4 regions of the Paenibacillus donghaensis genome follow, and region 2 is predicted to be linked to each of the others. Evidence: riboswitches for the same ligand, from Rfam matches in the RefSeq annotation. Region 2 holds a riboswitch; each other region holds the start of a gene.

Region 1 (6,137 bases), 4.0 Mb from region 2:
GTCCATGAATGTCGTTATTAATTCTGCCTTGCTGACCATCTTCTTCTTCACAAAAAGAATCTTAAACAGCTTGGGAATGTTCTTGACCTCCGACATCGGGAAGGCCATGAAGATCGAAGCGACTGTACCTAGAAAGATAATGACATAGGCGGCGGGGTTGTTTAAGCTTGCCAGAGGAGCGTGCTTCAGCAGCATCCCCCAGAGGACTGCGACCAAACCAAAAACCAAACCGAGTATTGATGAAATTTCCATTATGCACCTCGTCCATGAGTTTTAAAAAAGTGATCCGGCTATGCCGCGTTTATCATCCTTGAAGAGCGGCGGGACACTTAAAGTGAAAAGACTAACGTATATTCTTATTTATCGTCAGCATTCGCTTTTTTGTGAAGTCATATTTTCGGCTATAATGGTAAAGGTAAGTAATTATTCATTGTGGAGAAAACGGAGTGATATACGTGGGTGTGAAACATGGCAGAGATTACAGTGAAATTTTGACGGAGCTGACCGAGGCGGTCGGACGGATTACGGACGGGTATGTATTTTTTGAGATGGAGCCTGACGAGTGGCAGGAACTGCCGCAGGAATCCAAGATGGAGGTCTGGGAGGCACTGGCAGAGGACCTATTCTTCGCACTCGGCAACGAGCCGGTGATTCAAGTGGGGAGCGGTGTTGTGATCTATGATAAAGAGACGCACCGTATTAACATTCTGCTGGGTGAGGAAGATCTGGCTTCGGTGGTGCTTGTCTGACACCGGCCCTGCCGGGCTTAGTCTCATCATTTGCCCGCAATCAACAGCCCGTGGTAAGATTGGTAGAGCCTTGGAGTTATATTAGCCGGGATTTCAGAATACATTTAACCGAAAATTGCCGTTATCTTGGCGCATCCCTTGGACCTCAGAAGCTAAGGGATGTTTTATTTAGCAGATAAGTGGAGTAGGCGATTCTGGCGGGTTATGTTGCTATTCTTAGTAAGGGAGGGAAATAATTGCTATTAACAGAGGAAGAACTGCGTGAGCAGGTAATCAAGCTTGAAGGCTGGAAGCTGGAAGAGAGTACACTGGTGCGCAAATATATGTTCAGCCAGTTTATGAAGGGCATTGCTTTTGTGGATGAGGTAGCCACGATCTCGGAGGCCTTCGACCATCATCCCTATATCACGATAGATTACAAAGCGGTGATTCTGCGGCTGACATCCCATGAAGCTGGTGGAATTACGGCTCTGGATGTCCGTGAAGCGCATGAATTCAACGAAGCATATGACAAAAGCCGTTAGGCGGCTGCCCAGATAAGCCGGGCACCGTAATAAATAGCAAACACCCGTGCCGATTAGGACAACAACAGGTCCTGGGCACGGGTGTTTTTTGTGCATTGCTAAGATAAGGAACGGGGGTTCGGTTCATTTCTTCTCGGCCAGCCACATGGCGACATTGGCGATTTCCTCGGGAGCCAGCTGCTCCTTGAAGGATGGCATTTGTCCGCGTCCTTTGGTGACTATGCTATAGATTGCCTCGGCATCATGCTCTGCGCCCGCCTGCTGAAGGCTCGGGCCCATTCCGCCCTGCAGCTGGTCGCCGTGGCAGGAGATGCAGGTGGCCTTAACTACCTCCTCAGCGGCTGCGGCGTCCAGCTGTACGGCCGGCATAGCCGGTTTCTGCTCCTCAGCAACCTCTTCCTTGCCGGGCAGAGCAAACATCAGCACAATCGCAAAGGCACAGGCGGCAAAAAACAAACCGCTCATGATCCATTTTTGCATCGTCATCCGTCCTTTCAGGGATGCCGCCTCTTGTAGAGGACGGCAAAGCCGTTTCTTACTTAAGCTGCTGCTTATAGTATAGCTTATGCTAAAGCGTTATCATAGTATTTGTGTCAAAAAAATGAACAGGGTTTATGCTCAATTGTATAGGAGATTGAGGCATTAGCTCTGCCGTTGCGTTGGGTCATAGACCATGCAATAAAACGGCTTCTCTCCGGTCGGAGTCCGCTTTTCATAGGTGTCGGTAATGGTGAATCCGCTCTTGCGGTAGGTCCGGATCGCACGCTGGTTCCAAGTGAGCACCTCCAGGTCAATCTCCCGCTCCGGATACCGTGCTAGAGCCTTCTTTACAATGGCGTTCATAAATGAAGAGCCCAGCCCCTGGCCGCATAACTCCGGGCGCATGCCGATTCCCAGCCGAACCACGCCTTCCATAGGAAAAAGCTGTGCGAATCCGCATAAGTCACCCTGGTCATTAATAACAGATACATATTGTTCTTCACGAAGCTGAGGGTCGCCGAATTCAATGCCAAGCTCCTGCATCTGCTTCCAGGGCATCCAGCCATAGATGTTGTACGGCGGCTGGTAATCCCACTGGCAAATATCCTCACCATGCCCGGACTCCATCGGTACTACATGAAACGTAACGGGGGAAGAGATCATAAGGCAACGAGGCCTCCTTTCGCGTGCGAAATACGATATATCTAAATTATATCCACTATCGGCCTGATGCGACGCAAAAATAACTGAACAAGGCTGAAACTTGACAAATTACAAATTATATTTTATTAAAATGGATTTTTCGGCAGATTTACTGTTTGGCACTCTATGGGAGGGGTAAATAAAAAATATAGACAAAAATAAGCTCCTTCCCGGAGAGTTGTGGCAACAACCTCGGAAAAGAGCTTCTGTAAGAGCTACTTATTATTCAACATTGTCATTGTCTTGAACATCGCTGGCAACATCATGGTAAGCATCTGTACTCATGATACGTTTAGCGCCAACGTAACGGTCAACGTAATAGCTGTCACTCAGTGTGCTGATGGTTACACCGCGTTTGGATGATGCATGTGCGAACTTGTCGTCGCCAACATAAATTCCAACATGGGATACACCTTTGCCGCTTGTATTGAAGAATAGAAGATCGCCTTCTCTCAGGTCACTGCGTGAGATCGCTGTGCCCATCTGGTATTGGGAACCGGATTGGTGAGGAAGATTAATGCCGATCTTGTCAAACACATACATGGTAAATCCAGAGCAATCAAATCCGTTGGTGGAAACTCCGCCGGATACGTATTTCGTTCCAAGAGTGTTGTCGATTACCTTATCCATCTTGGAATCGGCGAAAGCGCTTCCTGCTCCCATAGTGAGAACAATGGAAAAGCTGAGTAATGCGGCTGCTAACTTCTTCTTCAAAAGTGTATACCCCTTCCAAATGCCTACGAGGTTAGCTTAAGGGTTCGGTTGAAGGTCCCCTATGACCCCTCTTAGAATAGGAGGTCAATTCACCCAAAGTTGGTTCCCCCGTTTCCCTGATTGTTAGGGAACTCGGCACATACTGTTTGATTAGGATTAGCTTGTAACCAATACATGACAAAACCTTAGCAAAACATAACTGAATAATTACAAAAATGTTACTAAAACTTCACTGCGATTATTGTAACAAAGAAGCTGGCGCTTGGCAATCACTTATAACATATTAATGCAGAAATATTAGCTGAATTGGAGATTCAGAGCGGCAAAATACTGGGGAGTACGCGGCTTTGTGGTATTTTTACAAATTTTTCTTGAAATAATGGGGAAAAGCTGTTTCGCGACGGATCGATCGGTGTAAAAGGTAGAATAAGGAAAGAAAAAAACCGAACCTGATTACGACAATAATCAAGTCCGGGTGGTTAAGTCTATGATAGGGGTTAAGGTTGTGGGGAAATTTCAATCGTAGGCCACAGCTTGGTACGAGGACGTACTCATAACTCTTTTGGCGCCAACGTAGCGGTTGGCCCAATAGGCTTGACTCAAGGAAGTGATGGTAACACCACGCGATGAGGATGACTGCGCGAACTTGCCATTGCCAACATAAATTCCAACATGAGAAATTCCGTTGCCGAGCGTGTTGAAGAATACCAGATCGCCGGAGCGCAATTTACTTTTCGATACAGTAGTTCCAACATTATATTGTGCTTTCGAGGTGCGCGGCAGGCTGAGGCCCATCTTGGTGAAGACATATTTCGTAAATCCAGAGCAATCGAATCCGGATGTGGTTGTTCCTCCGGTTCTATATGTCGTTCCCAGTGTTTTTGTAATAACGTTGTCCATCTTAGAATCGGCAAAAGCGCTGCCTCCGCCAATCGAGAATGCCATAACAAGCCCTAATGCAGCTGCGACGAATTTTTTCTTAAAGAACTGAATCTTCAAAAGATGTACTCCTTCCAAGGCCTGCGAGGTTAGCTTAAGGGTTCGGTAGAAGATTCCCTATGATCCCTCTGTTACGAGATCAATTCACCCAAAATATGGTTCCCCCACTTCCCGGTGCAGGGAATTTGGCGTGTTATGCACCAGAATAGTGACTTTCAATCGTTGTCAGAACCGACGGTTTGCATGCAATTATGAATAAAACAATTCAAAAGATTACAAAGTTGTTACTAGTAGTACAGGCATCATTGTATCAGAGGATTTAGAGTTTTGCAAATCTTCTAAGCAGATGTGCACAACAAAAAAACCACTGTCCCAAACCTGGAGGCAGTGGTTTTCTATTATGTCCAAATATTGCCTGTATTATTGTGGAAAGCGCTTGCTGTGCCATAGATGATATTGGGCAGCTACTCCCCACATTCGGAACAGGGTGGCAGGAAGCGGGCAGAGCTGGCGGACCAGGAGTGCAGATAGGCCCGGAGCAAAAATACCAGTGAGGCCGCTAATCAGCAGCAGGGCTAATCCGCCAGCCCCCAGTACAAGCGATATTAAGATTGCTGAGAACAGAACTTGAAAGGCAATCAGCAGCGAAGAGAACATTCCGTTTCCAGCCGTACAACCAAACTGCATATAAAGAATGAATAGCCGCACCAGGTAGAGATAAACCAGCCAAGCCAGTATATAGGGGACCACTGTAAGCAGTTTTGAATAATCCATAACTGAGGAGAGCAGCAGCCCGTACACTTTGGGGGCAAGCCACCAGAGCGGAAGCAGTGCCAGCAGCCACTCCACCAGGCTAAGCAGCAGTACAGACAGTCCGTGCAGCTTCATGCCGGGAAAAAAGAACAGACCGCGTTCTCCCTTACTCTCCTGGTGCAGCTCGTAGATTAGCCCTGCCCTGATAAAGGGTGAAGCAAGCAGCCGGAGCAGGGAGAGCGCAAGCAGCATCAGGAGCCACCCGTGTACCGCAGAATCTGAGCTTAAGGCAAATTGGCCTTCAATGTAGAAGAGCAGGCGCCCCAGCGCACTGCCGCCTGCATCGGCGGTAGGGTAATGCTGCATCACAGGGATCACCGCCGACCTTACGAACCGGTACAGAAAATAGCCCCACAGCAGCCGGTAGATAAACAGCAGGATAAGGATATAGGACTGCTCCTTCATGCTGCGCCAGCCACGGGTTAATGAAGTTCTCACCATCATTCACCTCACCAGACCAATGTATTAAGCGCTGTTTCCAGCAGTTTCGTCAAACTTAATGTCCAGCGGGAAAGTGATTTGCGGTCAAGCTCCGCCAGTCTGAAGTTATTCAGGTGCTTGCTCTCCAGCAGAACCGTATGGCCCGGGTCGATCTCCGCCGACAACAGGGGGCTGTTGTGGGAGAGCTGAAAGGTGGTTTCCGTCCCGTTGCCGCTCCAAATCCGCTCGACGGCAGTCCCGTCGGAGAAATTAAACCGAACGGGTACCTTGGCATACTCGCTGCCGTGGTTCGAGACTTGGACCCGGGATTGATAGCTGTGAGAGCTTCCTTCTGCCTGAGAAGAGGACGTAATACTGTCTATGGCGAAATCGGGTGCCCCTCCGCTATAGACATACTGGTCGAAATAGGACTGCCAGGACTGTCCCGTTACCTTCTCCACAGTGCGCTGGAAATCGCTGCTGGAAGGATGGCGGAAGCGGTATTTACGGGTATAGGCAGACAAGATGCTGTCCATTGCAGTGCTGCCCACCTGCTGTTCAATATCCTTCAGCACCAGTTTGCCGCGAAGATACACATTCCGGGCGTAGGCATCTGCATTGCCATATTTCCAGGTCTCCAGATTCAGCGGCAGGGATGGAAAAGCCAGGCTCGCCTGGATAGGAAGATTGGAGGGGACGCCATATTCCTGCTCCATCAACCGCTCCTCGGCGTAGGAAGTGAAGCCTTCATCCAGCCAGGCTTCTTCAAATTCATTGCTGGCCAGCATGCCATAGA
Region 2 (6,137 bases):
GCCCAGTACGGCGGAGCAAGGAATGATCCAGCGGTAATCCACCCCTACCAGATAACGAGTGATATGCGGAATAATCAGTCCGACAAAAGCAACCGGCCCTACCGCTGCTACAGCAGTTCCGGCAAGAACAGTGACCACAATCATACCGCCAAGCTGTACCAGCCTTGTGCGCTGCCCCAAGCCTGCGGCCACATCTCTGCCCAGACTGAGCAGGGTAATGGAACGGGACAACATCAGAGCGGCCAGCAAGGCTGCTCCCACAACAGGACCCATGATCTTCAGCTGTGTCCAATTGGCGCCGCCAATACCTCCGGCCAGCCAGAAGGCGATGTCCTGTGAGAGATGAAACAAGATCGCTACGCCCTGGCTGAGCGCCAGCAGCAAGGAACTTACAGCCGCTCCGGCGAGCGTGAGCCGCAGCGGCGTCAGCCCATTATAGGACATGGACCCGATGCCGAATACAATTAACGACGCGACTGCGGCCCCCAGGAAGCAATACAGCATAAGATACGTAAACGGCAGTCCGGGAGCAAAGGCAAACACCAAGGCCAAGGCTACCCCTGCCCCGGCGTTTAGTCCGAGCAGGCCGGAGTCTGCGAGCGGGTTGCGGGTCATGCCTTGCATGATCGCCCCCGCTACAGCAAAGCAGGCACCAACCAATGCTCCGGCCAGCGCGCGCGGAATTCTTAAAGTCCGGATCACCTGGTGCTGCATCGCCTCGGGATTGAAGTGGAATACCGCTTCCCATACGGTAGCCAGCTTAATATCGGCAGCTCCCACCGAGACGGAAGCCGCCAGGCCAAATGCTATGGCAGCAAGCCCCAGAATGAGAATAGTGAGGGCCGCTGCCGGGCGTGCCTGCAAGGGTTTGTCCATTGCAGGTTGTGTTGTGGTGTCTGTGTAATCCGGTGCTGGGACCATGTTCGTCTCCTTATTCATAAGCAACCAATCCTTAGATTCTTCAGATGATAACAAGTATCATTCTCATTATCGCAAATAATCTCTTGATGTACAATCCGGTTCAGGGAATAATCCGCTAAAAAAAGGTGCAGGTCTTCATATCCACCAGGGATACTGGACCTGCACACATTACAGTGTTCTTATTTCACCAAGCTGGCCAGCGTATCATCAATGATCTTAGAGCCTGCATTGGCTCCACTGTAGAGCCAGCTGGTCTTCGAGCTGAACTCATGCACATGGCCGGCCTTGACGGCAGGGATCGCCTTCCAGATGTCACTGTTCGTGATCTCGGCACCTTCGGTCTTGTCGCTGTTCACCAGAATGATATGGTCCGCTGTCAGTTCAGACAGCTTCTCCAGCGATATCGCGTTCCAGTTCGTTCTGGTCTCTTCCGGAATATCTGTCACCAGATTAGGCATAGTCACGCCAAGGTCGTTGTAGAGGACAGCCCCGCTGCTGCGTGTGGCATCTACAATGAAGAAGCTCTTCGATGCCAGCCATAATACGGCTACAGAGTCATCGCCAATGGAGGCTTGTAGCTTCTCCTTGGCATCGGCAGCCTTCTCGTCGTATGTCTTGAGCGCTTGCTCAGCCTCGGCTGTCTTGTTCAGCAGCTCGCCAATCTTAAGCAGTTGCTTACGCCAGTCATTGTTCAGCTCATCTCCAAGCACATAGGTAGGGGCAATCTTGCTTAATTGATCATAGAGGCCGTTCTGCACCTGGGCTTCCGATTGGATCAGAATGAAATCCGGAGTGAAGCTGGTAACTGCCTCCAGCGGAAGATCGTAGCTGATAGCAGGAATATCCTTAAGCTCTGTGGATAAATAATCCTGAACACCCTTAGTAATGGACCATTGTGCGACCGGGGTCACGTCAAGCGTTACCAGATAATCCTCCAGATAAGAGCCCAACACCCGCTGCGGGTTAGCCGGGATGGTCACTTCATGCCCCATCGCATCAGTTACTGTCCGAGGCTCAGCGGCTGGAGCTTCCGTAGCTGCTGGAGCTTCTGTCGCTGCTGCGGCCGTTGGAGCCGTTGTAGCCCCCGCATTAGCTGCATTCCCGGCGTTGTTATTCCCGCAAGCGGATAAGAACAGCATGGCTGTCAACAGCGCTGTAATCGCTACCTTAGTGCTGGCCGATCCCTTTTTATTAATCAAAAACATTAAGTACCCCTCCTATTTATTTACATCCATGGTCAGTCAAAGGTTGGTTGTCCTCCGCTTCACTTTCTTAAATGATATTGATTCTCATTATCTATGTCAACATAAAAATTAATAAATTTGCATAAAACAAAATTTCATCTTTCATCTATGGCTGCATATTTCCCTTCATAAGAAGAGAAAAAGGCGGTGCTCCCTACTTCAGGAGACCGCCTTAACGCCAATCAGGAACGATTTATTTGAAATATAAGAATTTATATGTTTCACGCTATAAATTGTCCTTCTATTTCTCGCTGAAACGCCCCGTCCTTCAAAAGGACGGCGTAGCCGTTTCTACTTGTGTAAATGATAAGGCACGGTTGCGACCACAATGTCCTTCTGGTTCATCAGATAGGAGCGGATAAACAAGCTGGTCTGATTATGCAGCACTGCCTGCCACCAGTGTTTGGTGATAAACTGCGGGATCAGAATCGTAATGTGGTCGGTGGTCGCTGTCTTCCATTCCACGGTGTCGATGAACTTCACCAGCGGGCGCAGAATACTGCGGTACCGTGAACGAAGCACAATCAGCCGGACGCCGGGGTTCCACTCCTCCCACTTCTGCTCCATTTTGCAGATCTCTTCCTCATCAAAGCCTACATAGACTGCAACTACATTCTCCGTCAGCGATTTGGCGTAACTGATGGAATGAAGCACCGCACGGGTCACACCCGCAACAGGAACTACTACCGTACTGCCCTTAATCATCGGCTTATCGGTAGCTGGACAGATCCGCAGCTCATCTGCCGTATTCATATAGTGGCTGTGGATGCGGTAGAACACGAACATGACAGCGGGCAGGAAGATGAAGGCCACCCAGACACTGGAGAACTTGGTGATAATAAAGATAAGTGTAATCGTCAAGGTCGTCAGCATGCCGATTGTGTTCACGACGAATTTTTGCTGCCAGCCTTTCGGCTTCTTTTTGTACCAATGGACCATCATCCCCAGCTGTGACAATGTGAAGGGAATGAACACTCCAACCGCGTACAAGGGAATCAGCCCTTCAGTATTTCCGTGAAAAGCGGCCACCAGCAGCGCAGACAACACACCGAGGAAAATAATCCCGTTAGAGAAGCCCAGCCGGTCCCCGCGCACCATGAAGGCATGCGGCATATATTTATCCTTCGCAAACATAAAGGCCAGCAGCGGAAACGCCGAGTAGGCTGTATTGGCCGCCAGGAACAGGATTACCGCAGTAATCGCTTGAATGAAGAAATACAAAGCACCACGCCCGAAGGTGGATTCGGTAATCTGTGAGATCACGGTAGACTTCTCATTCGGCATGATACCGTACCAGTAAGCCAGCAAGGTGATCCCGGTGAACATCAGCCCCAGAATGGCTCCCATAATCATCAGCGTTTTGGCGGCATTTTTCTCCGCAGGTGCTTTGAAGTTGGGGATCGCATTGGACATCGCCTCCACACCCGTAAGCGCCGAACAGCCGGAGCTGAACGCCTTCAAGAGCAGGAACAGACTGACGTTGGACACCGCAGCCCCAATCTCGGGCACGTCGGCATGGGCACCACCGGTCAAATATTTAAACACACCGGAGATAATCAATACAAAGATGGACACAACAAACAAATATACAGGAATAGCAATGAAAGAGGCCGATTCGGTAACACCGCGCAGGTTCATGATCGTCAGCAGCAGGATAACCGTCACTGCGATCAGCACCGTATGGTTATGCAGGCTTGGAAAAGCCGAGGTGATCGCATCCGTCCCCGCCGAAGCACTTACCGCAACCGTCAGAATATAGTCCACCAATAGCGAGCCTCCGGCCAGCAGGCCTGTGGGAATCCCCAGATTGTTTTTGGCGACAATGTAGGCGCCCCCGCCCTGCGGATAGGCGAAGATCGTCTGCCGGTAGGAGAAGATCAGGATAGCCAGCAGGCCCAATACGGCTATAGCAATGGGCAACGAGTACCAGATAGCTGTGAAGCCTGCCGCTACCAGCACAATCAGAATTTGTTCCGTACCATACGCCACTGACGAGAGTGCGTCTGAGGACAGAACAGCCAGAGCTTTAACCTTGGATAACTTTTCATGATCGAGTTCGTTCGACTTCATCGGACGCCCGATCAATAGTCGCTTTACCTTGCTTACCATTGTAGAAACAGTTCCTCTCTTGGTGAGTTGAAACGGTGTTACCGCGCGCACTTTTCATTGGTGGATTTCATAAATTCAGGCACAAAAATAAGCCTACGGAAATGATCCGCATGCTTACGGCATGGTCATTATCCCACCTTTGCTTACGAGGTTAGCTGGCGGATTCGGGCTGTGGTAGCCCTACGGTCCGGTCCTCTAGACCTTTGCGATTCACCCCTTTGGCCCTTGTGGCCAAGTGTGGTTCCCCCGTTTTCCCTTGCGGAAAATTCAGCGCATATTCAACTTCTCACAAGGTCTAATATTAGTCTACAACCCGCCTTCCGTAAAGCGGAGAAATAAATGAAAAAAGAATGAAAAAAGTACCAAAAGGAGCAAATAGATCATCCTGTAGGTTACTCTCTTTCATTCTCTTTCATTATCTTTCATTAGCCCTTCGGCCCGTGTTTTTCTAGGGAAACGACTGCAATTTTAACTAAAAATATTCGCTTAATCATTCATCAATTGTTCAGAATTATCATCCGTTTCCACGTGATCGCTCTTGCGTCCCATCAACAGCAAAATCGTGATCAGAGTGAAGGCGATCAGGGCCAGCAGCGGAATGGTTACAAATCCCCACAGATTCAGATAATCCTGGTTGCAGGGAACACCGATGGTGCAGGGAAGCACCTCACTGAGGGCAGGGATTTTCTGCTCTGCATAATGATACAGTGAGATACTGCCGCCAATAATACTCAGCGGCAGCACGTAAGGGATAATCCGCTTGTCCCCCCGGTATGTAGCGATGCCCAGCAGAAACAATTGCGGATACATAAAGATCCGCTGGAACCAGCACAGCTTGCAGGGCTCGTATTTCAGCACCTCACTGAGGTACAGGCTGCCGGCTACAGCAACCAGCGAGACGAACCAGGCCAGATAGAGCGCATTGCGGCGGCAGAAGGAACTGAAGCTCTTCACTTCGTTCCCGCCTTCTCCAGGGCGGCATCAATCTGGGCTGACAGCGCGGCTGCATCAAACGCCTTATCGCTCTTCACTCCGTTGATAAATAATGTTGGGGTAGAGGAAACTTTTTTGTCTTTGGCCAGCTCAATATCTCTGTCCAGTTCATCCACGTAGGTATGCTCATCAATGTCTTTGCGCAGCAGCTCCAGATCAATTCCCAGATCCAGCTGCTTGGCAAGCTCAACCAGATAATCCGCAGTAGCCCACTCCACATCCTCTGCTCCCTGATTGGCATAGAGGGCGTCATAATACTTCCAGAAGGCTTCGTTGTCCTGATGATAGACAGACAAGGCTGCCAAGGAGGCTGTTGTCGAATCGGTAGCAATGAAGGCCATGTTCACGAAATGGAAGGATGCCTTGCCTTGATCAATATAATCCTGGACAAGCTGAGGTTTAATCAGACCGGCAAATTGGGAACAGGCCGGACATTTGTAATCGCCGAACTCGACAATCTTGACCGGCGCATCCGCACTGCCGAGCCGCGGCATCTCATCATAATTGAAGCTGGTTACCTTGTCCCTAGAGGTAAGCATGAAGAGGGCTACAAAGAGTATGACTACAACGGCCACTGAACCGATAATGAGCAGCCTCGTTTTTTGCTTAGCCTGCTCCTGCTGGGCTCGGCGGATCTCCTGTTTGCTCTTTTGAGGAGCCTGGACTTGTGGTTTTTTTGTTTTGCTCAAGGATGGTTCCTTTCTGTCCTTAGCGGACGGAGAAATTTAATCATATATAAGAATTATAAGAATTCTGTACATTTTAGAATTATATAATTAAAGAATCAAACTGGCAAACCATGCTGTGACAAGGCACCGCCCCTTATTCACAGCAAAAAGCGCGGTGTCCATAGACAACACCACGCTTCGG
Region 3 (6,137 bases), 3.9 Mb from region 2:
TATTGCTGTGATTCCGATACCGGGAGCTAACGCAGCCCTGTCAGCTCTAATCGCTTCCGGATTGCCTACGGCCAGCTTCACCTTTGCCGGATTTCTTCCCCGCGAGCGCAAAGATATCCGTGCTGTTCTAGCTACGCTGCGGGCATCTCAGGGAAGCTTGCTGTTCTATGAGTCTCCCCATCGCGTTGGCAAGACGCTGCAGCATCTGCAGGAGGCTTTTGGCAACCGGCGGGTGGTGTTGGCCCGTGAGCTGACCAAGCGGTATGAGGAATTTCTGCGCGGAACCATTGAGGAATGCATTGCCTGGCTGGAGGAGCATCCGCCACTTGGCGAATATGTGATTGTGGTAGAGGGAGAGAGCAAGGAAGAAGCGGCGAAGGCAGAGTCAGCCTGGTGGCAGAAACTGAGCCTGGAGGAGCATGTGGCCCATTATGAGAACGCAGCGCTGTCCCGTAAAGAGGCGATGAAGAAAACAGCCGCCGACCGCGGGCTGGCGAAGCGGGATGTCTATAACGCGCTGCTTGATAAAAGTAATTCATAATATTGGTTACCCAAGTAGAAACGGCTCTTCGCCGCCCTCTGAAAGAGGCGGTATCCGTTTCTGCGAGAAATAGAAGGAGAATGGGTAGCGTGAAACATATAAATTCTTATATTTAAAAAAAATACCCCCCGCGGGAGCGGGGGGCCAAGGAGATATAATAAGGTTAGAATTAACAATTTGATTAGTTCCTATTATATACTATTTATTTTAGTTTGTCACAGGGGTAGGGATAGTAGAAATACATTCATGACAAACAATTTTACCTTTGAAGTAGGTCACGTTCTCGGCATTGCCGCAGAATATGCAAGCAGGCTCGTACTTTTTCAGCATGATCCGCTCACCGTCCACGTAAATTTCGAGCGCATCTTTTTCACCGATACCCAAAGTGCGGCGCAATTCAATCGGAATAACAACCCGTCCCAGCTCGTCTACTTTTCTCACAATACCTGTTGATTTCATCATAGCTATCGTTACTCCTCTCAATGATCAAAAACGTCATTATTCGACATTGTTCACTGTTTTATGTTTTTTATAATACCAACGATTCCCAAAACAGTCAACCTTTTTCGTAACAGATTAAAGAGAAATTTTGATTTCTTGCAATAAAAGGCCAATATAAGAATCATTAGACTGTCCTGGGATAATGTCGATTTACAGAGAATGAATTCAGCAATATTCGACATTATACGACAACGTCTTTTATTATATATCAAAATATGTTTGCTGTGTAACAAAATATTCAAAAGGAGTTGAAATAATGAAGCAGCCACTCACGGAGGAGAAGGTATTTAAAGATCCGGTTCATAATTATATCCATGTCCAGGACACCATTATTTGGCGTCTGATCAATACCAAAGAATTTCAGCGGTTGCGACGGATTCGCCAATTGGGAACGTCCTATCTGACCTTTCATGGGGCTGAGCATAGCCGATTCTCCCACTCGCTTGGGGTGTATGAGATCACCCGTCGTATTATTTCCCAGTTCGAGCGGAGCGGGTACAAGGATTGGATGCCGGAGGAAAGATTGCTTACATTATGCGCCGCATTGCTTCATGATTTGGGCCACGGGCCGTTCTCTCATTCTATAGAAGAAGCTTTTGAGATGAACCATGAAGATTGGACCTGCCGGATCATTCTGGAGAACACGGAGATTACGGAGATCCTGCGTGATGTAGAAGCCGATTTCCCGCGCAAGGTGGCTTCGGTGATCTCCAAAACCTATGAACATGAAATAGTGGTTAATCTGGTATCAGGGCCGCTGGATGCGGACCGAATGGATTATCTGCTGCGCGATGCACATTATACAGGTGTCAATTATGGAACGATTGATATCGACCGTATTCTGAGAATGCTGCGTCCCTACAATGGGCGTGTGGTGGTAAAAGAATCCGGTATGCATGCCATCGAGGACTATCTGATGTCACGGTACCAAATGTATTGGCAGGTGTATTTTCATCCGGTGACCCGCAGCTCGGAAATTATTCTGCGCCAGATCTTCCGCCGGGCTAAGGAGCTGCAGCAGAAAGGTTACGCTTTCCGTTTCATGATTGAACCGCTTGCAGACCTGTTCTGCTCAGAATTGAGTGTAGAACAATATCTGATGCTTGATGAAGCACTGGTGCAGACCGCTTTTATGCAGTGGACACTGGAGGGAGACGAGCTGCTGAGCGATTTGTGCAGCAGGTTTATTCATCGTAAACTGTATAAATATGTAGAGATGGAGAATCTTGACCCTGACATGATTGAAGCCATCCGCAGCAGCTTTAAGCTGGCTGGATTAAATGCAGAATATGACCTGGAAATTGATTATCCGACAGATTTACCTTATGATGTCTTCCGTCCGGGAGAGGGTTTCGACAGCAAGCAGATTCTGCTGCTTGACCGGCATGAACGACTGAGGGAAATTTCGGAGGTTTCGGATATCGTACGGTCAATCAGCGGGATTCACCGGGGAAGATATCATTTGTATTTCCCGCAGGATAAGGTAAAGAAAGCCCTTACCAGATTGCCCGATTCCATTGCCGAAATCTTCGCAAAATAATCCAAAAATATATAGAATTCATCATGAAAATCAAGTGAGGAGAGGAAAAATATGTTTCTTTTTGATACCCATACCCATCTGGATGCTCCACAATTCGACGAGGACCGGGAGGAAGTGATTGCCCGGGCGACAGAAGCCGGAGTCAGCAAAATGATCAACATTGGATTTAACCGTGAAACCATACCTTCCACGATGAAGCTTGCGGAAACGTATGAACATATTTATGCAGCCGTTGGCTGGCACCCGCAGGATGCGGTTACGATGAAGGATGGTGACCTTGAATGGATTGCCTCGCTCTGCAAGCATGAGAAGGTGGTAGCGATTGGAGAGATCGGTCTGGACTATTACTGGGACACTTCCCCGAAAGAAGTGCAACACGAAGTATTTCGTAAACAAATTGGTCTGGCCCGCGAGCTGGGAATGCCGATCTGTATTCATGACAGAGATGCGCATGAGGATGTCGTAAGAATTCTCCGTGAGGAAAAAGCAAATGAGGTTGGCGGCGTCATGCACTCCTTCTCCGGCAGTTGGGAGACTGCGAAAATGTGCTTGGATCTGGGGTTCCATCTCTCCTTCGGAGGGCCGATTACGTTTAAGAACGCAAGAGTGCCTAAAGAGGTGCTTGCGAAGACTCCACTGGACCGCCTATTGATCGAAACCGACTCCCCATATCTGACTCCGCATCCCTTCCGAGGCAAACGAAATGAGAGTGCTTATGTGAAATTGGTCGCAGAGGCTGCGGCGGAAATTAAAGGGATGAAATGGGAGGAATTGGCCCAAATTACCTATGCGAACGCACTGGAACGATTTGGAATTGTCTGAAATCAGGAGAAAAATAGCTGAAAAATGGAGTATAGACGATATATTAATGTTTTTTAACAATAAAACACCTGAATATTACAATATTTTAACCTTAAATCTGCTTAAACGTGCTTGAATCGTGCTTTACAATATGTATCAAAACAGGATATCATCTTTTCAGTGCAGTGAACTGTTGTTACTGTGACAGCCACTGATCATGAATCGTCTCGCTGAGTCTCCGTCAGGAGAACGGGGGAACCAATAATGCGCTGCCGCATGTCCGTACATCGAGTACAGCACGTACTGCCGCAGGCACTATTTGATTTCTTCACGTGGTCTTTGGGGTGAATTTAAGGGCAACCGCCGTGAGCGGGTGACCCAAGATAGGGCGTCTCTCTTTCGTCCGAACCCGACAGCTAACCCCGTAAGCGCAAGTAAGAGAGGAAACCTCGTGCATAAACATTCCGTATTTCGATACACGGAGAAGCCACGAAAGAGTCCTCACAAGAACTCTTTTTAGGCTTTTTTTGTTTTGAATACTGTGAATGAACCCTGCATACTGTTATATAACAGCTGTGGGGGCAACTGTGCCGGGCAGGCGATCCATGAGCAGGAGACGCGGAGGCAATTAAGGCTGCGTATCCTGTGACAATCTCAACTTAGTTTCGTCAAACACGATTCAGTCAACTTGAATATACATTGGACGACGGGGCTATGTAAGGAGGATGGAGAGAATGGGTGTATTCCAACCAGAGGTATCCCATGATTCGCAATCATCCAGCAAGTCTATCGCTTTACGGTGGGAGCAGGTGAATCTTCGCGTACTTTCACTTGCCGGCGCATTCTCAATTCTGATCGCGCTGATTATTCTGCTTTATGTACACGGTCAGAGCACTACGAAACAGATTTCTGTAATTATTGACGGTCATGTACAAACGCTGGAGACGCGTGAATCGCTGCTTAGCGATGTGCTGGCCAAGGAACAAATTTCGCTGCAGCCGCATGATGAAATATCTTTGGGTCTGAGTGATGAAATACAAGATGGCGATCGCGTCATGATTAACCGTGCGCAGCAGCTTAGTGTTGTTGCAGACGGAACGACAAAGGTGCTGCATACCACCGAGGATACCATCGGTAAGGCTATCAGCAAGTTTGGCATAGCCGTTGATGGCGATGACAAGATATTCCCTTCGTTAGAGACTTCAGTTTCCGCCAACATGGAGATTACAATTCTCCGCATCAACAAGCAAACCGTTCAGCGGACAACAAACCTGCCTTTTCGGGTCATCAAGACCGCAGACCCCTCCCTCCCAAAGGGTACAGTAAGAGTCGCACAAGCAGGTAAACCAGGTGTCATGATTCAGCATATTGAGAAGATCTACCAAGATGGAGAACTGGCCTCTATGCGCATGATTGGTAAAGAAGTTCAGACCGTAACCAAAGACAAGGTTATCGCGATCGGAACCAAAAAAATTCCTGTGCCTGTCCTGGCTGCTACAACAGCTACTGCAACCCAAACCCAAACCAAAACCAAAACTTCCACAGCTAAAACCAAGACTGCCAAGGTTTCTGAGAAAAGCAATAATGTGACCAGTAAAGCCGGCGTAGATTTTGAATACAAAAAAGTGATTAAGAATGTCTCGATGACGGCATACTCTTCAGAAGAGCCAGGCATTGGAACACGCACGGCTTCCGGCACACGTGTAACGGAAGGGCGGACTATTGCCGTTGATCCTAGAATAATACCTATCGGCTGGTGGGTGTATATCGAAGGATTGGGATTCCGCCGTGCAGAAGATACAGGCGGTGCCATTAAAGGCCATAAAGTGGATATTTATTATGATTCACTCAGCCAAGCCCGCAACTTTGGTCGCAAATCGCGTACCGTTTACGTTATTGGTCCGGTGAAGCCTGAACTTAACTAAGGCTGGCAGCATCCTTTTGCAAATTTTCGGTTGATAGGCTATAGTGGTGAAAGCAACTATGGACGCCAAATCTCTTATAGAGATCACGGAGCAACCGCTCACCACTTATACATTCTTTAGCCAAAAAGAAGAGGAGCGAATCCTCTTCTTTTTGCGTTTTTGAGAGGAGTTAACCCATTGATCAAGGAATTGATCGTCGTTGAAGGCAAAAGCGACACCATCGCCATTAAGCGGGCGGTAGAGGCAGACACCATTGAGACCGGCGGATCGGCAGTGGACCGGACTGTGATCGCAAAGGTCGCACTGGCTATGGAGCGCCGAGGAGTTATTATCCTGACCGATCCCGATCATGCGGGAGAACGTATCCGCAAGATTGTCTCGTCGAAGGTTCCAGGCTGCAAGCATGCTTTTATCCCGGAGAAGGAGGCTACCCGCAAGGGCGATATCGGGGTTGAGAACGCCTCGCCTGAGGCGATCCGCCATGCCCTGGAGCATGTGCACACCTCTTTTGAAGGGGCACCCGCCCTGATTGGGATTGAGGATCTTATGGCAGCAGGGATGCTTGTACACGCCCGTGCGGCTGAGAGAAGAATGGCGCTCGGCAATCTGCTGGGCATTGGATATTGCAACGGCAAGCAGCTGTACAAACGGCTGGCGATGTTTGGAATTACGCGGGAGGAATTTGCCGGGGCTCTCGCACAAATTGATCAGGGAGGCATTACCTCATGAGTGGCAATGGAGAAATATCAACCCCCAAACGCACGAAGGAAATCATTCAGCGCTACGGCTTCAAGTTCAAGAAGAGCCTGGGCCAGAATTTCCTGATTGA
Region 4 (6,137 bases), 130 kb from region 2:
CACCGATTTGGGCTTGAATAATAAAAAGGAAGAGTTGTCCCCTTGTGATCTTTTTTTCTTTTTGAGCCACCGTATCAACTCCTGTAAGTACTGTGTAGATTAATGATCATTTATTCGTTTTTGGGTTGCTTGTACTCTTTCGGATGGACCAAATTGGAAAGCGTACGAAGGTATCCTTCAGGCCTTGAAAATTTAACGGACTTAATGGTCTAAGGTAGGGTTGCCCAAAAGATTCTAGCTTGCACAAATGTATGAAAATGAGTGTTAACCCAAATGATATCCCAATATATCCGAATAATGAGGCAGCAATCATCAATGGAAACCGCATAAACCGGATAGCAGAGCTCATTTCGTTGGAAGGGATAAGAAAAGATGCAATGGCAGTCAACGCTACAACAATGATCATCGAATAAGAAACCAGTCCTGCCTTAACAATTGCATCCCCGATAACCAACCCCCCAACAATCCCAATAGTCTGACCTACACGGTTGGGCAGACGAAGTCCTGCTTCCCGCAACAGTTCGAATATAAGTTCAAGCAGCATCGCTTCAATCAGCGGAGGAAAAGGGACCCGGGTCAATAAACCTTGAATCGAAAAGAACAATTGCAAGGGAAGGACATTGGAGTGGAAAGAAACAGTGGCAATGTAGAGCGCTGGCAACTGAAATGCTGTTACAAAGCCGATCAGACGGATAAACCGGACAAAAGAAGCGATCATCCATCGATTGTTATAGTCATCCGGTGTCTGATAAAAGCTGAAGAAGCTCGCCGGCAAAATCAAAGCTGTAGGGTCCCCATCCAGCAGTAGGGCGACATATCCGTCCAGTAAATAGGATGAGGTATGGTCCGGACGCTCCGTATTGATTAGTTGTGGAAATATGGAGAAGGAGTTATCCTCCGTCAATTCCTGAATAAAGCCAGTGGTGATTACCCAATCGAGCGAAATCTTCTTTATTCTTGATTCTACAATCTTTATCAATTCAGGTTTGGCGATATTCTCCATATATACCATGCCTACCTGTTTGGGGGCGAATTTTCCAAGTGTGAAGTAGCGGACAATAAGGTTTGGGGATGCTATTTGTTTCCGAATCAGGTATAAGTTAACCTTCATCTGTTCAATAAAACCGTTATGAGGTCCCCGAATAACCCCTTCATTCTCAGGTTCGCTAATGCTTCGTTCGTATTTGGCAGGAGTGAAGAGGACATAAAATTCAGACGTTCCTTCTAAAAAATAAAGACAGCTTCCTTCAAGAAGCCCCTGAATACCTTGGTTTAGTTCTGTTTCCAAACTGAAACTAAGTGTTGTGAACAGCTCAGGAAGGTCTTTGTCCTGATTACGGCTAAAAGGAACAATCACATTTCGTTCAATCAAATCTGTATCAGTGAGAGACTCCAGATAAATGACCATTCCTTCCTTTCCGTGAAAGGATAAGCATCTTTTTTTGAGGTCACTTGTATAGAACAGTGCGGCTTCGATGTAATCGGAATTTTGATCTACAGAAGGAAATGAGGTCTGAGTTTGGTTAGTCATTATAAGGCGCTCACCTTTCGATTAGTTTTGCTGTTAACGTTCCCGAATGATTTGCAGAATATTCCTGACGGGAACTTTAATGTGTGATAGAAATGAGATAAGAGTTCTGAAGCGGAGCGAAAATGAGCAAATCATCGACCGCTTAAGAACAAAACCAAAGAATGCGCCTTCATTCGTGAAGAGGGGGCATTTTGGGCTTCTTTTGCCATCCGCAACGTTTTACATTAAATGGCCACAGGCGTAAGATTCAATCAATAACCGAATGTAATATAACTGTTCTCAAATGGCTGAATTCCGATAGTGGGAACGGGGGAACCAATGGTGATTGCGGCTTTCGCTCTGATGCTGCCGCTCACTTGGGGTGAATCCTTGCTGCGTGCTGAGAAGCCGATCTGGCAAGGTAGGGCAATCTCGCTGCCCGAATCCGTCAGCTAACCCCGTAAGCCTCGAAGAGAGAGGATGAGCGCCATGATCGATTAACCGACCACGGAGAGCCCTGACGCTTCTGTGGTCTTTTTGCTGCGCATGCAGAAAGAAAAGTTGGTCTGTATGAAGGACTAGAAATCTCATAACAACGAAAATCAGAGACATTAGGCACTATCTAAAATGCTTTAAAGGGGGGATTGTTATCGTTACTGTATTTATCGTGTGTTTCTGGGTTGGATTAATGCTTCTCCTCAGCGGCGGATTTCATGGGCATGGCCTGGCGGGTCATCTGCATGTGGGAGGTGGCGATGCTGGTGGTCCGGGCTTTGTGCCCATACTCCCTCTAATGGTGTTTGTCGCGGTCTGGGGTGGCACTGGTTATGTGCTTACCCGGTTCAGCGGTATGAATATGCTTGCAGTGGTGCTGATCTGCACCGTGGTTGCCTTGCTTCTGGGTTGTCTGATGTATGTGGTGCTGGCCCGGGTGATGACTCGGTATGATAGTAGCATGAATAAAATGGATTATGAGCAGGCGGGACAACTCGGGTACATCAGCATTTCTGCAATGGATGGAGCTGTTGGAGAAATGAAATATGTGCTGCATGGAACGATGCGTTCCATTGGAGTGCGGGCAGAAACCGGCCAGCAGCTCGTGAGGGGCGACAGGGTGATTATTCTAAAGGTGGATAAAGGAATGGCGGCAGTAACCCTCTTCGAGAGGAAAATCGACCAATTATAAATAACGGGGAGTGTCGAACCGAATGGTTATTCTTTATTTAATCTCGGCAATTGTTGTTGTTATCCTGCTGGCTTTGTTCAGTATTGTGAACGCTTATAAAAAGGTTCCGCCCAATCAGGCGATGATTGTGTACGGCCTCGGCGGAAAAAGAGTGGTTCAGGGCGGCGGGACGTTCGTCATCCCCGGCTTCCAGAACAATAAGACCATCTCCATGATGCTGATGAGCTTCGATGTCATCCCTGCGCAGGCGATGTTCTCCCGGCAGGGCATCAAGCTCAACCTAGAGGCGGTAGCTCAGATTAAGATTAAAAGCGATCCTACCGCTATTCTGACTGCCAGTGAGCAGTTTATCGACAGGCCGGAAGAAGACCGCGAGACGATTATCCTGCATTCGGTGGAAGGCCATTTGCGCGGCTTGATCGGACAATTAACAGTGGAATCCATTCTAAAGACACCTGACGAAATCAACAGCAAGATGCGGGAGACCTGCTCGGAAGACCTCGACAAGATGGGGCTTGAGGTGGTCAGCTTCACCATTAAGAAAATTACTGATGACAAAAGGTATATCGACAATATGGGGGTTCCGGAAATTGAGCGCATCCGACGCGATGCCAGCATCGCCAAGGCGGAAGCGGAACGCGACATTCAGATCAAACAAGCCGAGGCAGAGAAAGAATCCTCCATTGCCAAAGCCAATGCGCATCAGGCCACCATTGAAGCGGGAACCGCTGCTCGGGCCAAGGAATCTCTGTTCGAGAAGGATTTGAACATTAAGCAGGCGGACTTCAAGCTGGAGACTGAAGTGAAAAAAGCACAAGCGGATCTTGCGTACGAATTGCAGCAGAACAAAATCAAGCAGTCGCTGGTTACCGAACAGGTCAAGATCACGCAGATGGAAGCGGAGGCCAACCGGACCGTCCGGGAAATCGAAGTTGAGCTGAGACAGAAGGAGTTGGAGGCAACGGTGATCAAGCCTGCTGAGGCGGAGAACCAGGCTACGATCATGAGAGCGGAAGCAGCCAAGCAGCGGCAAATTCTTGAGGCGGAAGCAGAGGCGGCCACAATTACCAATCGGGGGCTAGCAATAGCGGAAGCAGAACTGGCGAAGGGGAAAGCCAACGCGGAAATTGTTCAACTGGCCGGTGCGGCGGAAGCGGGGGCACTGGAGAAGAAAGCTGAAGCGTACAAACAGTTCACGCAAGCCGCACTTATAGTGGAATTCTTGAAGGTTCTGCCAGAGCTGGCTGACAAAATCGCTTCCCCGCTGGCCAAGGTCGATAAGATTACAGTGATATCCCAGGATGGAGCTTCATCCGGCGTGAACAAAATTACCGGCGATATCGCCAAAATCATGGCCCAAGTTCCTGAATTGGCACAGACGCTTACCGGTATGAACGTGACAGAGGCTCTCAGCGGACTGCTCGGCCGGGATAAAGAGCAATAATTCTATAGCTTCGTAAACTTAGTATAGAAGGGATCTGAATATCAAATAGCTGATCCCTTATAAGAACTAAAGAGAAGCTGGATTTTGAATTTCTTGCATAAGCACCGCTCTATTATGGAAAACTTCTGTAGTGCGAATAAACAGCATGATTCCATTTTTGGAGACTTATTTTGATTTCCTAGGAGGTTAACATTATGACAAATCAGGATCCGCAGGAGCTTCTTAAGCGTAAACACGAGCTGGATGAGCAAAAAAGGCAGTTCACAAATTTTTCCCGAAGTGTTTGCGGCCATGGTGAGTTAGAAGCAGGCCAGGAATTCAGTAATGACCGTCTGCCTGACGATCAAAACCGTATGAAATCTGTTGAGAATAAACGTGATTGAACTTAAGAAAGCTATAAAAATAAGCCGATCCTTTACTGGATCGGCTTATTTTGTACCCCTGAGAGGGGGCTTGTTTTATAATGGTGAACTCGAATCTTCTATAAATACAACCAATGCTCCCCAAAGGAATTCAGAAAAAAATTGCTGTAGCCCTCCCACATTTTAATTTATTACAAAATTCATTTAAGGGAGTACATTTTCTTATTTGCTCCGGTAGGTATAATGAAGGACAGGACATGAGAGCTCCTTAATACAGCCGGAGGGATGAGAGAAATGAAAGCGGTTTTAGACAGTAAACGAAACCATATCGGAATAAAAAGAAGAAACACTTTTTGGCTCAGGATAAAAAGAGATGCCATCCTGTACGCCCTTTTGCTGCTGCCTCTGTCGTATATTGCCATTTTTAAATATGCTCCCATCTATGGATTGATTATGGCATTCCAGGATTACAACATTTTTGAAGGAATAAGGGGTAGCGAGTGGGTTGGACTGGATGTGTTCCGGTTTATTTTCCAGCAGGACAGCTTCTATCGTGCACTGAAGAATACGCTGGTCCTGAATGTTCTGGATTTGATCGCGGGATTCCCGGCGCCTATTCTGCTGGCGATTCTGCTCAATGAAGTGAGACAGGCAAAATTCAAGAAATTGACCCAGACCGTGCTTTATCTGCCTCACTTTATGTCCTGGGTTATTATTGGGGGTATCGTATACCTGATGTTCTCCAATAGCGGTATGGTCAATAATTTCATGGCTAGCCTTGGTTTAGAGAAAATCGAGTTTCTGTCGCAGAAAACACCTTGGTTGATCACTTATATCTCCGTTGGCGTATGGCAGAATGTCGGATGGGGGACCATCATTTATCTGGCAGCCATTACCGGAATCAATAAGGAATTGTATGAGGCCTCCGATATGGACGGCTGTACCAGGCTTCGTAAAATGTGGCATATTACACTGCCCAGCATTAAGCCAACCATCAATATTTTGCTGATTCTCCAAATTGGCAGGATGGTTTCCATCGGGTTCGATCGTCCCTTCGTGATGGGGAATTCACTGGTTAGCGAATACTCCGATGTTATCAGTACCTTCGTGTACAGAGTTGGTATTAGTTCGGGAGATTTCTCCCAGGCAACAGCGGTAGGATTGTTCCAATCCGTGGTTGGCCTGACCCTGCTGGTTTCCGCTAACTATATCGCGAAGAAATTAGGTGAGGATGGGATATGGTGAGGATGGCGAACACTATGCGCAAAAAGAAAAAAATGAGTGTAGCGGATATTGCGATAATTGCATTTATTGTGGCCTTGTCCTTCACATGTATTGTTCCGTTCCTGTACATGATAGCGCTTTCCTTCAGCTCTAACGAAGCGATTGTTTCCCAAAAAGTAGGACTGTGGCCGGTAGGCTTCACAACAGAAACGTACAAAACCATCTTGAGCGATGTGGATATGCTTTATACGCTTGGATACAGTATTGTGCTTACGATTTTCTACACCATCGTATGTATGTTCCTGACCATTTGCGCAGCGTATCCGTTAACGAAGAAGCGGCTGTGGGGAAGAAACTTTATTTTGTCAGCCTTGGTCTTCACCATGTATTTCAGCGGCGGTTTGATTCCCT

What was found. A riboswitch is a leader RNA that binds a small molecule or an ion and turns the genes downstream of it on or off. The one in region 2 is predicted to bind cyclic di-AMP.
Region 1: it holds a riboswitch for cyclic di-AMP, as region 2 does, so the genes downstream of both, B9T62_RS32500 (C40 family peptidase) here and B9T62_RS13715 (APC family permease) in region 2, are expected to answer to the same signal.
Region 3: it holds a riboswitch for cyclic di-AMP, as region 2 does, so the genes downstream of both, B9T62_RS32150 (resuscitation-promoting factor) here and B9T62_RS13715 (APC family permease) in region 2, are expected to answer to the same signal.
Region 4: it holds a riboswitch for cyclic di-AMP, as region 2 does, so the genes downstream of both, B9T62_RS13105 (NfeD family membrane protein) here and B9T62_RS13715 (APC family permease) in region 2, are expected to answer to the same signal.

What each region holds. Positions count from the first base shown of each region.
Region 1 covers NZ_CP021780.1:7,161,400-7,167,536, forward strand. The annotation lists gene motA (flagellar motor stator protein MotA) at 1-252, opposite strand, end outside; gene B9T62_RS32480 (hypothetical protein) at 456-749, shown strand; gene B9T62_RS32485 (4a-hydroxytetrahydrobiopterin dehydratase) at 986-1,273, shown strand; gene B9T62_RS32490 (c-type cytochrome) at 1,397-1,753, opposite strand; gene B9T62_RS32495 (GNAT family N-acetyltransferase) at 1,916-2,416, opposite strand; gene B9T62_RS32500 (C40 family peptidase) at 2,678-3,169, opposite strand; cyclic di-AMP (ydaO/yuaA leader) riboswitch at 3,175-3,317, opposite strand; gene B9T62_RS32505 (C40 family peptidase) at 3,686-4,114, opposite strand; cyclic di-AMP (ydaO/yuaA leader) riboswitch at 4,172-4,309, opposite strand; gene B9T62_RS32510 (hypothetical protein) at 4,529-5,365, opposite strand; gene B9T62_RS32515 (M1 family metallopeptidase) at 5,371-6,137, opposite strand, start outside.
Region 2 covers NZ_CP021780.1:3,183,021-3,189,157, forward strand. The annotation lists gene B9T62_RS13705 (FecCD family ABC transporter permease) at 1-921, opposite strand, end outside; gene B9T62_RS13710 (iron-hydroxamate ABC transporter substrate-binding protein) at 1,101-2,126, opposite strand; gene B9T62_RS13715 (APC family permease) at 2,457-4,274, opposite strand; cyclic di-AMP (ydaO/yuaA leader) riboswitch at 4,400-4,557, opposite strand; gene B9T62_RS13720 (disulfide oxidoreductase) at 4,761-5,228, opposite strand; gene B9T62_RS13725 (DsbA family protein) at 5,225-5,956, opposite strand.
Region 3 covers NZ_CP021780.1:7,087,881-7,094,017, forward strand. The annotation lists gene rsmI (16S rRNA (cytidine(1402)-2'-O)-methyltransferase) at 1-541, shown strand, start outside; gene B9T62_RS32135 (AbrB/MazE/SpoVT family DNA-binding domain-containing protein) at 749-1,003, opposite strand; gene B9T62_RS32140 (HD domain-containing protein) at 1,299-2,582, shown strand; gene B9T62_RS32145 (TatD family hydrolase) at 2,634-3,404, shown strand; cyclic di-AMP (ydaO/yuaA leader) riboswitch at 3,602-3,829, shown strand; gene B9T62_RS32150 (resuscitation-promoting factor) at 4,118-5,308, shown strand; gene rnmV (ribonuclease M5) at 5,486-6,037, shown strand; gene rsmA (16S rRNA (adenine(1518)-N(6)/adenine(1519)-N(6))-dimethyltransferase RsmA) at 6,034-6,137, shown strand, end outside.
Region 4 covers NZ_CP021780.1:3,048,436-3,054,572, forward strand. The annotation lists gene B9T62_RS13095 (GerAB/ArcD/ProY family transporter) at 1-70, opposite strand, end outside; gene B9T62_RS13100 (spore germination protein) at 107-1,531, opposite strand; cyclic di-AMP (ydaO/yuaA leader) riboswitch at 1,807-1,992, shown strand; gene B9T62_RS13105 (NfeD family membrane protein) at 2,160-2,696, shown strand; gene B9T62_RS13110 (flotillin family protein) at 2,719-4,140, shown strand; gene B9T62_RS13115 (hypothetical protein) at 4,335-4,523, shown strand; gene B9T62_RS13120 (ABC transporter permease) at 4,797-5,747, shown strand; gene B9T62_RS13125 (carbohydrate ABC transporter permease) at 5,762-6,137, shown strand, end outside.